DNA from 4 places in the Paenibacillus sp. RRE4 genome. Region 1 is predicted to be linked to each of the others. Evidence: riboswitches for the same ligand, from Rfam matches in the RefSeq annotation. Region 1 holds a riboswitch; each other region holds the start of a gene.
What was found. Region 1 has a riboswitch for thiamine pyrophosphate ahead of thiM (hydroxyethylthiazole kinase). Riboswitches for the same ligand answer to the same signal wherever they lie in the genome.

Region 1 (3,895 bases):
GCACACCTCGCGAAGCCGCAACGCAAGCGTTATGCGGGCTTCGCCTGTCAGGGCACCAGTTCCCTTCTCGCGGAACTGGAACAGCGTGATGCCGCCAGTGATCGCCTGGCGGAGCACCTCCACCGGGTCACGCGTCGTATTGACGCTGCCCATCACCAAATACAACGGCAGCGCGCGGCACACCGCTTCCGTATCCCATCTGCGCATCAGCGTTCACCCCGCTGTCTGCGCCGGTACGCAAAGTGATTCGTCGGCCCGTGCCCGGTCCCGAACCCCAGCTCATCTTCAATGGCTGCCTGAATGAATGCTCGCGCGGTCGTAACGGCAGCCAGAATAGGTGAGCCCTTCGCGAGTTCCGCCGTAATGGCAGCAGAGAACGTACAACCGGTTCCGTGGGTATGACGTGTCATAACACGAAGGTTCTCCAAATAATGAAAGGAATGCCCGTCATACAGGACATCAACAACCACAGCGCTCCCCGTATCATGTCCTCCTTTGATCAAAGCATACGTTGAACCCATCTGCGCCAATTGCTTGGCGGCTTCCTCACGCTCGCTCAGGTTCCGAATCGGCTTCCCGATAAGCAGTTCGGCTTCCGGGATGTTAGGTGTGATAAGCAAGGCGTGGGGAAGCAGATCCTGAATGAGTGCTTGCACAGCCTCCTGCTGAAGCAGAGGCGCACCGCCTTTGGCAACCATCACGGGATCAATCACCAGATTAGACCAGCCGTACTGCTGGCATTTTGCCGCGACAAGACGAATAATCTCGGCACTATATAACATACCTGTTTTAATAGCACGCGGCTGAAAGTCGGCTCCCGTTGAATCAAGTTGCTGGGCAATGCCGTGATAATCAATCGGAAACACCCCTTGAACCCCTGTTGTGTTCTGCGCGGCAATTGCAGTAATGACCGTCATGCCGTATACACCAAGTTCCTGAAAGGTTTTGAGGTCCGCCTGAATTCCTGCACCGCCGCCGTTATCAGACCCGGCAATCGTTAACGCTTGAGCAATATTCATCACACACCCCCACGAATCTGACGGATTTGTGCTTGCTCGGAGAACAGCGAAGGTGTGATCTGCGCCAGTTGATTTAACAATTCAATCTGGAAGCTGCCTGGCCCCTGATGAGCCGTTCGTGCTGCGGCCTGTTCAGCGGCTATACCGTAGGTTGAGACAGCTTCTACCACACTGTTCAGCATATCGCGTCCCGGCTCGCCAATCGCAGCAAAAGCACCAATGACTGAGCTGAGAAGACAGCCTGCCCCGGTAACTTGGGTGAGCAATGGATGTCCGTTGCTTGTGAGAAAAGTATGAAATCCGTCTGTAATAATGTCGTACTGACCTGTAATGACAACAATACAGTCAAGCTGTTGCGCTGCCTGCTCGGCAATGCCAATCCGGTCTCCTTCGCCAACCCCGGCATCCACACCTTTGATATTCCATGGTACACCAATAACATGAGCGACTTCGGCGACATTGCCTCGTAATACCGTAAGCCGAAGCTCACGAACCAGCATCTGTACTGTATCGGTGCGATATGTCGTGGCTCCTGCACCAACAGGATCAAGGACAACAGGCACATGATGTGCATTGGCCGATTGTCCGGCTAGACGTATCGCTTGAACGACCTTCTCATCCAATGTGCCGATGTTCAGAACCACCGCGCCGGCCATGCGAGCGACGTCAGCGACTTCTTCATGGGCATAGGCCATAAACGGAGAGGCTCCGAGAGCAAGCAGGCCATTCGCCGTAAAAGGGGCAACCACAAGATTGGTAATATTATGAACCAAAGGATTGAGTGAACGTACACGTTCAAGATAAGACATCTTCATTTCCTCCTTGATTTAGAATGATCTTGATGGTGATGAGAGTGAACCACACTCAGATATAGACAAAAAAAGCAATTTGTATCTTGCTCCCAATAACTACCTTCTTCTCATGGGATTACAGAGATTTCATATTGAGAACATTTGAATCCCAGCCAAATCGCCAAAATACAAAAAAAGCCCCGCCCATTTCCGGAGAAATGAGCAGAGCTATACGTGTGAACTGAAGTTGATCCCCGTCCAGGATAGAGATCATCCACTGCCAATAAAAGCCGCTCCACTTCCCTCCGCTGGTATAATCCAGATCAGGTTCGAAGGGTCCGAATCGTCGTATTCGTCTCAGCCTTAAGGCTCCCCTAGTGAAAATGTACAAGATATGCAGTTATATCCTCAGCATATATCCATCTCGTCTTAATGTAAATAGGACGTCAACGAAGTCTTGAAAATGGGCGGGGAATATACCGGAACTTTGTATAGATCCGCTATTGTGATTTACCTTAGCTCGTTAACCCGATATAATGGGGATTGGCCCATATGGCCGTACTACGAATGAGGGCAGGACCGTTGTTCCTCCCGGCAGAATGGGGACCCTGAGTTGAAAACGTTCAAGAAAGTATATATTGAAATTACGAGCATCTGTAATCTGGCATGCAGCTTTTGTCCACAAACGAAGCGAGCCAAAGGATTTATCGACCCTGAAGTCTTTAATAATATATTGGATCAGATCAAACCACACACAAAACATATTTACCTGCACGTCAAAGGGGAACCGCTGCTTCATCCCAAAATTGACCTGTTGCTGGATATGGCTCATGCCAAGGGATTTAAAGTGAACATTACGACCAACGGTACGCTACTACCGAAGACACAGCATAAATTATTGGGCAAACCTGCACTGAGACAGATGAATTTCTCGTTGCACAGCTTTGACGGCCATGAAGGTTCTACGGATCGCGACGGATACTTGCATAACATCTTGTCTTTTGTTCGTGAAGCGGTGAAACATAACGTCATTGTCTCGTTCCGACTATGGAATCTGACGCAGGATAACTTCACCAATGCTCAGATGAATCGCAATCGGGAGACGCTTGAGGTGCTGGAAAAGGAATTCAATCTGGACTTCCGTATTGAAGAAAAGGTTGTTGCAGGTAGTGGCGTGAAAATTGCACCTAACGTATACCTGAATCAGGACCATGAATTCCAATGGCCAAGTCTGGATGCACCTGAAGATGATGGAAAAGGTTTTTGTCATGCATTACGCAGTCAGGCAGCAGTGCTGGTTGATGGAACCGTGGTTCCATGCTGTTTGGATGGAGAAGGTGTCATCAACCTTGGAAACATTCATGAAAAGTCTTTTTCCGATATTGTGGATGGAGAGCGTGCGAACAATCTGGTATACGGTTTTTCCAAACGGGAAGCTGTAGAAGAACTTTGCCGCAAATGCGGATACCGCCAGCGTTTTGGAGCAGGAGCCTAAAATCATACGACAGATAACTAATGTGTTATTCGGTAATATTCCGGATAGCACATTTTTTTATTTCCATGTTAAGAGGAATAAGTAGTTACAATGTGATTCATGATTTCAACTAATATGTAAAATGGTAGTCTATTAATCTTGTTTTTATAAATATACATGGTATTATTATCCTACTGAACATAAAAGGAGGAGTAGTTCTAAAGTAATGTTTTTCTGCGCTAAATACCCTAAGTTTAAGAGGAGTGTGTCGAGTTTTGAATTCAAAATGGAAAAAGTTTAATCGAAAGTTGTCAGCAGTGCTCTCTACATCATTGATTGCCTCTATGTTTTCTATGCAATTGCTAGCCTCGGCGGAAGTGATCCCGTCATCTGTAACGTCATTTAAGGATGTTGAACAATCGTATGCCAAAACAGAAATTACGAAGTTAATTGAAAAAGGCATTTTATCCGGATTTGCGGATGGAACATTTAAACCCTCAGATTCAGTAACACGTGCTCAATTGGCAAAGATTATGGTGGGTGCGCTTCAATTAAAGCCTGACTCTACTGTAGCTAGTTCCTTTAAAGATGTGGAGCAATCCAAATGGTAC
Region 2 (3,895 bases), on a different contig from region 1:
CGAAAAGTATCGACTGGGCATTCGGATCTGGGAGCTGTCGGCGCATATGTCACGTAGTGACGATCCTGCAATTTTGCTTTTACCTGCAATGGAGAGACTTCGTGATCGCTTGGGCGAGACGGTAAGTCTTTACCTTCGTGACGGCGGTGAACGGATTCGGATTCAGGCTGTGCAGAGTGATCAGGCTATTCGGCGGGTTGCGCCTGTAGGGGTCAGACTGCCGCTTTCCGTAGGCGCTTCAAGCAAAGTGTTAATGGCATTTGCCGCTGACGAGGATCGGGAGGAACTGATGAACGGCCCGGAATGGCCTGTATTTATCGATCCGGCCGTCTATCTGGCACAGATGGAAGACATTCGGGTGAGTGGCTACGCAACCAGTTATGAGGAACGCGAGCCGGGAGCTGCCGCTGTGTCCGTGCCCATTATGGATCGCAGAGGCAACATTGCAGCGGCGCTTTCCGTGTCCGGACCTGTTAGCAGGCTCTCGCAAGAGACATTACACGAGTACGCACCTGTGTTGAAAGAGGCAGCTGTGCAAATGGGACTTATGTTGCCTTAGGGGTGGGCTCTTTGCATGAAGTTTTGCTAGAAGGGAATTTCCCCTCTGGAATATTAAGGTTGAATTTCAGCCCAGATTACGCTACTCTGTAATGGACGACCCAGCGGGGTCGGTTGAAAATGTTATTTTGCAAGTTGAACAGCGGCTTGATTGTCGCAATACGTTTACGTTACTGGGGGAGTCCGAATTGTCCGGACTGAGACGGGATCGCATGAGATTCCGGACCCTTTGCACCTGATCTGGATCATACCAGCGTAGGGAAGTAATCGGCCACATGACCACAAACACCACAGGCGTTAACCCGGGACCCATGCTGTATTGCAGCGGATGGCCCTGGTTGCGTGTATGGTGATGGACATCAGTCGGTTCCTTCGGAACCGGCTTTTTTTATTTACAGCGGCAAGCAGAGATTCATGTGTTGTGTTTCACCATGGCAGTGACGGCACAACAATTGCGGCATATATGCCGCGACTTCTAAGAGAAGTGATCTCGCGTATCGTGCTCATGCTGATTGTACATAAAAGTTGTCTTTTGGATTATTCTGGCTGCTTATGCAGGGTTAATCCTGCTGTGCTTCTGTGCTCTGCTTTTTCCAGACAGGTGTGGTAAGTCAAAGCTGTCACATTGGTGGACGATATGGGCAAAAGAAGATCACAGAGGAGGAACAGGAGACATGAGTACACATAAGCAAACGGGGCAACAGACGGGAATAGAGGAAACAGGGCGCGATGGTCATCCGGTGGAAAAGAAAACCGGAGCGGCTGGAGGGGTACAACCCTTCCCGGGCAGCCGCAAAGTCTACATTCAGGGCTCACGACCGGACATTGCTGTGCCGGAGCGTGAAATTGCCCTTCATGACACGAATACTCCCCAAGGGGTGGAGCATAATGAGCCGCTGCGTGTCTACGATACGAGCGGCCCGATGACCGATCCCGAATTCCAGATGGACATTCGGAAGGGGCTACCTGCGCTCCGGAATCACTGGATCATGGAGCGCGGTGACGTTGAAGAATATGAAGGTCGGGCGGTGAAACCTGAAGATAATGGCTTGAAGCCAGGCGGACGGAGGGCCGGGGCAGAGGAGTACCCGGGTTTCCGCGGGCAACCGCTACGAGCTCAGGCCGGGCGGTGCGTCACGCAGATGCATTATGCGCGGCAGGGTTTGATTACGCCGGAGATGGAGTACGCCGCTATTCGTGAAGGCGTAGAGCCCGAATTCGTACGGCAGGAGCTGGCGAGCGGCCGTGCGATTCTTCCATCCAACATCAATCACCCGGAGAGTGAGCCGATGCTGATCGGGCGTTATTTTCATGTGAAAATCAACGCCAACATAGGCAATTCCGCTGTATCTTCCTCCATCGAGGAGGAGGTGGAGAAGATGACCTGGGCTGTTCGCTGGGGATCGGATACGGTAATGGATCTCTCCACAGGCAGAGACATTCATACCACACGGGAATGGATCATCCGTAACTCTCCAGTGCCGATCGGTACGGTGCCGCTCTATCAGGCGCTGGAGAAGGTGAATGGCGAGGCGGAAGCACTCACTTGGGAGTTATACCGAGATACGCTGATTGAACAGGCGGAGCAGGGCGTGGATTATTTTACAATTCATGCGGGTGTGTTGCTGCGATATATTCCGATGACCGCGAAACGGATGACGGGGATTGTGTCACGGGGCGGGTCGATTATGGCGGCGTGGTGTCTGGCACATCATCAGGAGAACTTTTTGTACACCCATTTTGAAGAAATCTGCGAGATTATGAAAAGGTACGATGTTGCTTTCTCCCTCGGGGACGGACTACGTCCAGGTAGCATCTACGACGCCAACGATGAAGCACAGATGGCGGAGCTCGCCACACTTGGGGAATTAACGCAGATTGCATGGAAGCATGATGTGCAGGTCATGATTGAAGGGCCGGGGCATGTGCCGATGCATAAGATCAAAGAGAATGTGGATTTGCAGATGGAGATCTGCCAGGAAGCGCCGTTTTATACGCTCGGACCACTGACCACAGACATCGCACCGGGATATGATCATATTACGTCCGCGATTGGGGCAGCGATGATTGGCTGGTTTGGTACGTCTATGCTCTGCTATGTTACCCCGAAGGAGCATTTGGGGCTTCCGAACAAGGATGATGTGCGTGAAGGGGTTATCGCTTATAAAATAGCCGCTCATGCCGCAGATCTAGCCAAAGGCCACCCACGCGCCCAGCGCCGGGATGATGCATTGTCGAAGGCACGCTTCGAGTTCCGCTGGAGAGATCAGTTTAACCTGTCGCTTGACCCGGAACGAGCGCTATCCTACCACGATGAGACGTTGCCCGCAGAAGGGGCGAAGGAGGCCCATTTCTGCTCGATGTGCGGGCCGAAGTTCTGCAGTATGCGCATTACGCAGGACATTCGTGCCTTTGCCGCTGAACGCGGCCTGAACGACGATGAAGCAGTCACGGCAGGAATGCAGGCAAAAGCGGAGGAGTATCGGGCACGGTAATGCTAGGACGTGTCTTCAAAACACTGAAGTGCATCTTTTACCGACTATCGACTTTTCGCCCCTTGTTGCTTCCGTTTCCCTTGACGTGCCCGGTAGCTTGTGTGAAACTTTCTGGATTGGAACGGATGTTGGTAAAATGGAGTTCCTTCAGCGTTTTAAGACACGTTCTAATCAAGTCTGTTCCAGATACGATACAAGATACCGGCGATTACAAACAATAAGCCATCGGACAGTCTTAGATTACCTGCATGCAGGATAGCTGAACATCCCATACCTATTATGAACAAGATAAGAATATATAGAAATCTCATGTGCTGATCACCTCATATTCTATATTAAGGGGTCAGACGGTTCCAGCTTCTGCACAGAGATGATCTAAAATCTAACGATCTCCACAAACCTTATTTTGGTGATTTTGCCTCGAAAAAAATTCTAACGATCCCCAGCGACGCTATTTCGCTGAAATTAGCCGAAAAAGGGGTGATTCGCTGCTGGAAACCTGAAATAAGGTTTCTCAGGATCGTTAGAATTTCAATGGGGCTGAAATGAAGCAAATAGCGTTCTCTCAGATCGTTAGAGATAAGAAGGGACGATCTAATTCTACCGCGATCATCTTTCGATTGTATAAATCCTCTACGATTGTATGAATCCTCTATCACTATCATCATAGGCTCTGGCTCTGACCATATCAGTAACCATTGACATGAATCGCATCATACTTACTCATAATATCCTTTTGCATACACGGCTGCTGTCGAGAAGCAGAGATGCTTCATTTCGTCCTGCTGATTTTCAGGCGGCATCTCCAGAAACCACGGCTCCTGCATATCCTCTCGGGTCAT
Region 3 (3,895 bases), on a different contig from region 1:
TAACGCAGCGATATCAATCTTGATCTTTTTCCCGTCTGCAGCTACCTGAACCTCTTCTGCATGTGCCCGAACCCACTTCATGTCTAACATGGTCACCGTCTCCTTTGGCTAAAAAAATACAAAGAGCGCCCTCATCCCTTGGGACGAGGAGCGCTCTGCTCGCGGTGCCACCCAACTTGCCGAATCGGTTCAAACCTCCTGATTCAGCCTCTTGGTCCGCGATAACGGGCGGTTCCGGTTAACTTGGGAAAATTTCATTTCGCTCCCTGGCGAAAACGCCTCCGAGTTGGATTCTCTTCAATGGCATGATCCGATCTGTAATTGTGTTACTCAGTATATACGAAGACATAATAACATTGCAACTCATAGATGCCCGTTTACGTATCTTTCCAAAGCTGGATCAAGTACAATTGAACTAACTTCCAAAACACCAAGGGGTGAATTTATGTTTTTCTTCATCGTCTTTCTGTTGCTTAGTTTATTCGGACTCGTCTTTGGAATCAGAGCCCTGCTCATACCGAATTCTTGGCCATTCAACCGGAATAAAGACGAGCTAACACTTTCCGACATCATCCGTATTAAATTCAGAGGTATTCTCCTTCTTGCAATCAGCATTGTTATGGCTTTAGCTTCCATTAAACAATTAGTCGAGTAACCGTTTTTCAATATATATGAGTTGCCCTATATAACAGTTCAGACTATGGTAAAGCAAGCTGTCGAAGGGAGAAGGTATTGCATGAATATGGGTCCGAACCATCTGAATTCATCCGAGGGCGAAGCCGCCAAACAAAGGGCAGATGAACTTGCCCGCCAAGCTCAGCGCGGTACCTGGTTGAGTGGAATTTTCACCACAATCATTATCGCTGCTGTGATCATTGGAATTTTATTTTGGATCGCTTACATTAGAACTTCTTAAAAATAGGATTGCCCAGGAAATACTTTTTTTCTAGATGGATAACGATACGATGAATTAAACCGTCATAACAGCCGCCGGTCCCTTGAACAACTTGCCAAATACATAACGCACTAGCGGCCCCAATACAATCAACTGATATGGCAATGCCAGACCGAAGTTACGTACAATCGTATGAAGATACGTGCTGATCACGGATTCTCCCTCTAACTGACCGGCAGCAACGGCTGTAATGATGCCATATAAAGACATGAGCAAAACCATGCCGATCACCATGAATAAGGACATCGTAACTACACCTTTGATTTTACTCGATCTCGCAAATGAGAAGGAAAATGCAATTTTTCTCGCTATTGGCCCCACGATGAACGACTCCACCAAAAAGGCAATGACAAAACAGAGCACGAATTGAAGCAGCATCTGCATCTCGGACATCCGACCTAACATCCCCGTATGCCATAGATTGAAGGTCATCATCACTACGACCATTCCTGTACACATCATAAGTCCAAAAATAACTTGTTCTTTCTTGCTTACTGGCAATATACTCATCCTTTCTGTAACTTGGATCATTATAGACAATCGGGCTACCCTCACATAAGTGAACATTTTGTGAACGATTTACCGACTAGACACACTCCCGTCACTGGCCTATAATTACACCTAGTAATGCCCGTAACTTCATAGTTTCCCAGGGGAGTCGGAATTGGCCGGCTGAGAGTGTATCCCATCAAGATACTAACCCTTAGACCTGATCTGGATCATGCCAGCGTAGGAATCGGAGTATATTGCAACGGCACAGCTATAAGCTGAACGCCACTCTCTCACGCCTGCACGCGTCCCGGATTACGGGGCGCTTTTTTTGTTTTCTTTTGACATGCAGAAACAGAAAAATGACGTTATTCGGATAACCCGCGAGTATAAATTCGTCGATTTATGCAAAGGGATTGGATATGAAGCCAAGGAGTACCCCCGTGCCATCCGGCCGGACATACGAAGGAGAGAATCACAATGAATTGGCGTAAAACGATGGGAATGTTACTCATGTGTGTGCTATTGGTTACCGTAGCTGCATGTGGTGGCAAAGAAGCCGCTCCAGCAGAGCAGCAAAGTGCGACTGGTTCGGACCAAACCAATGAGGGGAGCAGTACTGCACTGAAAGATATAAAAGTCGTGCTCGACTGGACTCCAAATACGAATCATACCGGTCTGTATGCAGCGGTGGACCAAGGTTTTTATAAAGCAGCAGGTTTAAATGTGGAGATTGTACAGCCAGGAGCCGGTGGTGCGGATACGATGGTTGCCTCGGGTGAGGTACCGTTTGGCGTCAGTTATCAGGAAAGTGTAACTCAGGCGCGCACGCAGGACGTTCCACTTGTGTCGATTGCCGCAGTTATTCAGCATAATACATCTGGTTTTGCCGCTCCAGTGGATCGTAAGATCAAATCACCCAAAGATTTTGAAGGTAAAACCTACGGTGGCTGGGGTTCCCCGGTAGAAGAAGCGGTAATGCAGTCCATTATGGAGGGCGAAGGTGCTGATGTATCGAAAGTCAAAAACATTAACATGGGCGATGCCGACTTCTTCACAGCTGTGAAACGCGACATCGACTTTGCGTGGATTTTCTATGCCTGGACGGGAATTGAGGCTGAATTACGCGGAGAACCGATTGACATGTTATATGTAAAAGATTATGCCAAAGCGCTGGATTACTACACCCCTGTACTCGTGACCAATGAACAGACGATTCAGAAAGACCCTGAACTGGTGAAAGCTTTCCTAAAGGCCACTTCTGAAGGTTATCAGTATGCCATTGATCACCCTGAAGAAGCAGCGAACATTTTGATCAAAGCTGTTCCCGATCTGGACAAAGATTTAGTACTTGCAAGCCAAAAGTGGCTCAGCCCGAAATACAAAGATGACGCACCTCGCTGGGGTGAACAAAAGGAAGAGGTATGGAAGAACTACACCGACTGGATGTTCAGCAAGAAACTGCTGGATAAAGAGATTGATGTAACGAAAGCATACACCAACGAATTTTTACCGCAGTAATAAGTGATTACTCAACATGTAAAAATGAATTTTGATTTTTTCACATTTAAATGAAAAGGAAGAAAAAACTTAAAGAAGCGAGCCCTTATAAGGTTTTCTAAGGAAAGCCACCTCATAAGCACGCTTTCTGCTGAATTTTCTTCCCACAATCCAAGTGATAAGTTAATTTTTTTGTACACAAAAAACGGAGAGGGCAGAACCCCTCTAAAGAAGCAAAGCGGTCGCGTTTATCACCGGATTTTCCCTTTGGAAAAGGGAATCAAAAAAATCTGGGGATAACAGCGATCTAAGAGGGGACTGCATTCGGAGTGGTACAGTGTACAACGACCATATCTACTTATCCATCCACACCCGAAAGGAGCATTAATCTCTCATGGCAAGTACATTACTCAGTATTCAGGTTATTCCCAAAACACCGAACGGCGAGAACTCCTATCCATACGTAGACCGTGCCATCGAAGTGATTCAGCAATCCGGCCTGAAATATCAGGTCAACGCGCTCGATACGACCATGGAGGGCGAACTGGATGAACTACTGGAGGTTGTGCGCAAAATGCACGAAGTGCTTGTGGAAGCTGGTAGTCCAAGCATCATCTCCCAGATCAAAATCGCACATAGCCCGGACGGATTCAGCATGGATACACTGACGGAGAAATATCGCTAATGTCTACCTATTTTAAAAGTGTATGGCCGCCCCTCGTGGCGGTTATTCTCTTTATCACGGTATGGCAAGGGGCCGTCTCTCTATTCCAGATTGAGAAATGGATGTTGCCTGCGCCGTCCGATATCGCTCGCGAAGCAGCTTCTCAGGCTGACCGTTTGGGTATGCACGCCGCTGCAACGATTCAGCTAACCCTTATCGGATTTGTCGCCGGGACAGCAGTCGGTCTGTTCATTGCCATGGTGCTACATCTGATCCCTTTTCTGAAG
Region 4 (3,895 bases), on a different contig from region 1:
GATGAGCCGACTAACTATCTGGATGTAGAGCATATTGAGTGGCTAACTAGATATTTGAAAGACTACCCCTATGCTTTTCTATTGATTTCCCATGATACAGAGTTTATGAATGAAGTGGTTAATGTCATTTATCATCTGGAATTTGCAAAATTGACGCGTTATGCGGCCAACTATGAGAAATTTCTTGAAATGGCAGATATGCAGAAAGCACAGCATATCGATGCCTACGAGAAGCAACAGGAATACATCAAAAAACAGGAAGATTTCATTCAACGCAACAAAGCTCGAGCTTCGACCTCTGGCCGGGCGAAAAGCCGGGAAAAACAACTTGGAAAGGTCGAGCGAATCGATCGACCAGACGAAGCAGCAAAACCAACATTTAAGTTCAAGGATGCCCGCGCAAGTAGCAAAACCGTTTTTGAAGGTATTGATTTTGAGATCGGTTATACGTATCCATTACTACCTAAGATGACCATGACGATCGAACGTGGAGAAAAGATCGCGATTGTGGGATGTAACGGTGTAGGTAAATCGACACTGCTCAAAACGATCCTGGGTAAAATAGCGCCAATTAGCGGAAAAACGTTTCTTGGAGATTATTTGGAGACGGCATACTTTGAACAGGAAGTGCGAGCCGGAAATATTACACCGATCGATGATGTATGGAACGAGTTTTCACATCTAACACAGAACGAGGTACGAGGACATCTTGCACGTTGCGGGCTCAAAAATGAGCATATTACGCGTCCACTTAACATGCTTAGCGGTGGGGAGCAAGCCAAAGTCCGATTGTGCAAACTGTTGATGCGTGAAAGCAACTGGGTCTTGTTTGATGAGCCGACGAACCATCTGGATGTCACGGCAAAAGCTGAACTGCAGCGTGCGTTGAAAGAATATAAGGGAACTGTTTTACTTGTATCGCACGAACCGGATTTTTATGAAGGCTGGGTCACTAAAACGTGGAATGTAGAAGAGTGGTCCGAAAAAGCACGATGACAAAAAAAACCGGTTGTGGTAATATAGGCTACAACTTCATATGAACACTAGGGGGGCCGCACGATGCGGCTGAGATGGAAAAATACGATTCCGGACCCTTTGCACCTGATCTGGATCATACCAGCGTAGGGAAGTGGCGCGTTTCAGCGAAAACGATAGTAAATGATTCTTAACGTAAGAACAGGATCTTTTTACATCGTGATGCCAAGCGTTTCAATATCGAATAAACAGTTATCGATTTGACTATCAAACTGCTTAAGAGGTATTTGTCACACGCTTGTGTTTAAACTGAACCATTGTTTATACGCAGCCGCTCCCCTACGGGAGTGGCTTTTTTGATTTATATTTGTCATTACAACTCCTCCAAGCCTGTAGATGAAAGGAGCGAAAACGAGGTTGCATACCTTGATGTTTGATTATGAAGCTCATGAATTAGGTAAAACTTCAACAAACCAGTGGCACCAGCGGACAGATAAATCTGTACCAACGTGTGGACAAGAGCAAGACTTTTTTGAGTTACATGTGATATCTACGAATAAAGCGGAACAGTCAGCCATGTTGAAAGCAGCCAAAGATATTTGGCCTTATGTGCATTACATCCATATCCGGGAAAAGCAACTTTCGCAACAGGAATGTTTTAACTGGGCCAAATTGATGGCAGAAGCGGGTGTTCCGGCTTCCCGCATTGTAATCAACGGTGCGAACATATATTCGTCAGGTTGTTTTTATCAAGGGGTACATTGGAGCCAAATTATGCTGGAAAGGGCAAAAGTAATGGTAACGCCGGAGAACAAGCGTGATCCACGGCTCAGGTTGGGGATATCGGTGCATTCGTTGCATGAAGCGAGAATTGCCGAAGAGTATGGCGCGGATTACCTTTTTTTCGGGCATGTGTACGCAAGTGCAAGTAAACCTGATTCTGTAGCGAGGGGATTAGATGCATTGTCGGAAGTGTGCTCCAGTGTAAAGGTGCCTGTTATTGCAATAGGGGGGATTCATCCGGGTAACATTCAGGCTGTCAGGTCTGCGGGAGCCAGGGGTGCAGCTGTGATCTCAAGTGTGTTAAAACATGCAAACCCTGCTTATGCTGCTGCGCTTCTTAAACAGGCCGTGGACGCGGTGAAGTGAATGTTTCCCGGTCAAGAGCCGTAAATGATGCCAACCCGAGAAAATGTGAATGTTGTTCAAACAAGGAGATGACAAAATGGTGCAGAGCAAACCGAGTCAACCCGAGGAAGTGATACGTTCATCGTATGATCAAAATAAGTTTGAGCTGCTGGCTCTATCTGAAAATTCGGATTTATCCAAGACACAAGAAACCTGTCATGCAGAAACAATCATTGTAGGCGGTGGAGTCATAGGCTGTGCGATTGCTTTTGAACTGGCATCCAGAGGTCGGGAAGTACTGCTTGTTGAGCAGTCGGAAATTGCTAGCGGAGCTTCCTGTGCGGCTGCCGGCATGCTGGCAGCAGACAGTGAGGATTTTGCTCATCCACTCATGGCAAAAGCCGCACATGAAAGCAGGGAATTGTTGCATAAGCACAAAGAGCAAATATCCGCTTTAACAGGTATGGATCTTGGCTTACGGCGCAACGGATTTATCACACCGTTTCGTTCATACGGTGATCTAAGTAAATACAAGGATAGACGAAATACCACTTCGGGAATGCAGCAACTTTGGTGGGATCGAAGCACGGTGCAACGAGAAGCGTTATGGTTGAATCGGGATACGTACGGCGCTTATTACCGATCATTGGAGAGCGAAGTGTTGCCCGTTTCATTGACAAGAGCTTATGCGAGATCGGCTGAAATGATGGGTGCGCGCATTTTGGAAGGAGTTCAAGATGTTCGGCTGATCGTAGATAAGCATGGTGTTCAAGGTATTAGAACGGCTAGGGGAGAGGTGTGTTGCAGACATATCATCATAGCTGCTGGTTTACAAGGGGAGCAACTCATGCATCAAGTGGGGGGCACTTTGCCTTCAAGTCCGGTGAAAGGTGAAATGTTGGCCGTTCGGTTCCCTACAGATCAGGCTGGTGGTAGACCCGATCGCACTGTATATGCAGAAGATGTCTATATTGTTCCGAAAGCCAACGGAGAGGTGTGGATTGGCGCAACCAGTTTGCCAGGAAGAAAAGATCACAGCGTATCGGCGAATAGTGTGCAACGATTACTTGGAGCGGCAAGTTATTGGGTACCGGGAATCAAAGAGGCGGACTTTGTGCGTGCATGGGCAGGTATAAGACCTTCTACCCCTGATGGGCTTCCGTATATAGGGAAATACGAGCAAATATCTGGCTTATACACAGCGTATGGACATTTTCGTAATGGAATATTGCTTAGTGCAATAACAGGTCGCTGGATCGCAGATATGCTGGAGGGCAAGAGTGCTGAAGAGATTGGGATTGAGGCGTTATCGCCGGATCGAATGAACAGAAGGGAGGTTATGCTGTGAACATCATTGTGAACGGCCAAAAGATGGAGGTTGACGATGGGTTAAATCGTGTCGACAAATTACTGCAATCGTTCAACTTACAAGTGAAAACCGTGGTAGTTGAGTTGAATCGCAATATTTTGACCAAAGATCATCATGGAACAACCACGCTAAGAGAAGGAGATCGGATTGAGATTGTTCATTTTGTCGGAGGGGGCTGAGTAAAGGGTTTCACAGGCGAGAGTCGAATCTTGTTGATCTGGTAGTTGGTATTGGGAAGTTGTTAAAACCTAGGAGGTTAGAAGATGTTAACGATTGGTAAATACTCGTTTGAGTCAAGGTTGTTGCTTGGAACAGGCAAATTCAGCGATATGGAAGTACAGAGTCAGGCCGTGGAAGCTTCAGGTACTGAAGTGCTGACCTTTGCTGTACGTCGTCTGAATCTGGAGGATACGGGCAAGCAAC

Region 2: it holds a riboswitch for thiamine pyrophosphate, as region 1 does, so the genes downstream of both, thiC (phosphomethylpyrimidine synthase ThiC) here and thiM (hydroxyethylthiazole kinase) in region 1, are expected to answer to the same signal.
Region 3: it holds a riboswitch for thiamine pyrophosphate, as region 1 does, so the genes downstream of both, Q9R46_RS20645 (ABC transporter substrate-binding protein) here and thiM (hydroxyethylthiazole kinase) in region 1, are expected to answer to the same signal.
Region 4: it holds a riboswitch for thiamine pyrophosphate, as region 1 does, so the genes downstream of both, Q9R46_RS11685 (thiamine phosphate synthase) here and thiM (hydroxyethylthiazole kinase) in region 1, are expected to answer to the same signal.

What each region holds. Positions count from the first base shown of each region.
Region 1 is NZ_JAUZUT010000011.1:6,003-9,897, forward strand. Features, by position in the region: gene thiE (thiamine phosphate synthase) at 1-207, opposite strand, end outside; gene thiD (bifunctional hydroxymethylpyrimidine kinase/phosphomethylpyrimidine kinase) at 207-1,019, opposite strand; gene thiM (hydroxyethylthiazole kinase) at 1,019-1,828, opposite strand; TPP riboswitch at 2,094-2,196, opposite strand; gene Q9R46_RS25505 (radical SAM/SPASM domain-containing protein) at 2,424-3,305, shown strand; gene Q9R46_RS25510 (S-layer homology domain-containing protein) at 3,560-3,895, shown strand, end outside.
Region 2 is NZ_JAUZUT010000007.1:62,715-66,609, reverse strand. Features, by position in the region: gene Q9R46_RS23355 (IclR family transcriptional regulator) at 1-559, shown strand, start outside; TPP riboswitch at 724-837, shown strand; gene thiC (phosphomethylpyrimidine synthase ThiC) at 1,233-3,053, shown strand; gene Q9R46_RS23345 (hypothetical protein) at 3,773-3,895, opposite strand, start outside.
Region 3 is NZ_JAUZUT010000004.1:130,010-133,904, reverse strand. Features, by position in the region: gene serS (serine--tRNA ligase) at 1-90, opposite strand, end outside; gene Q9R46_RS20655 (hypothetical protein) at 737-916, shown strand; gene Q9R46_RS20650 (DUF2798 domain-containing protein) at 971-1,465, opposite strand; TPP riboswitch at 1,597-1,709, shown strand; gene Q9R46_RS20645 (ABC transporter substrate-binding protein) at 1,925-2,965, shown strand; gene Q9R46_RS20640 (MTH1187 family thiamine-binding protein) at 3,339-3,629, shown strand; gene Q9R46_RS20635 (ABC transporter permease) at 3,629-3,895, shown strand, end outside.
Region 4 is NZ_JAUZUT010000001.1:2,594,573-2,598,467, reverse strand. Features, by position in the region: gene Q9R46_RS11690 (ABC-F family ATP-binding cassette domain-containing protein) at 1-996, shown strand, start outside; TPP riboswitch at 1,036-1,145, shown strand; gene Q9R46_RS11685 (thiamine phosphate synthase) at 1,393-2,124, shown strand; gene thiO (glycine oxidase ThiO) at 2,201-3,451, shown strand; gene thiS (sulfur carrier protein ThiS) at 3,448-3,651, shown strand; gene Q9R46_RS11670 (thiazole synthase) at 3,736-3,895, shown strand, end outside.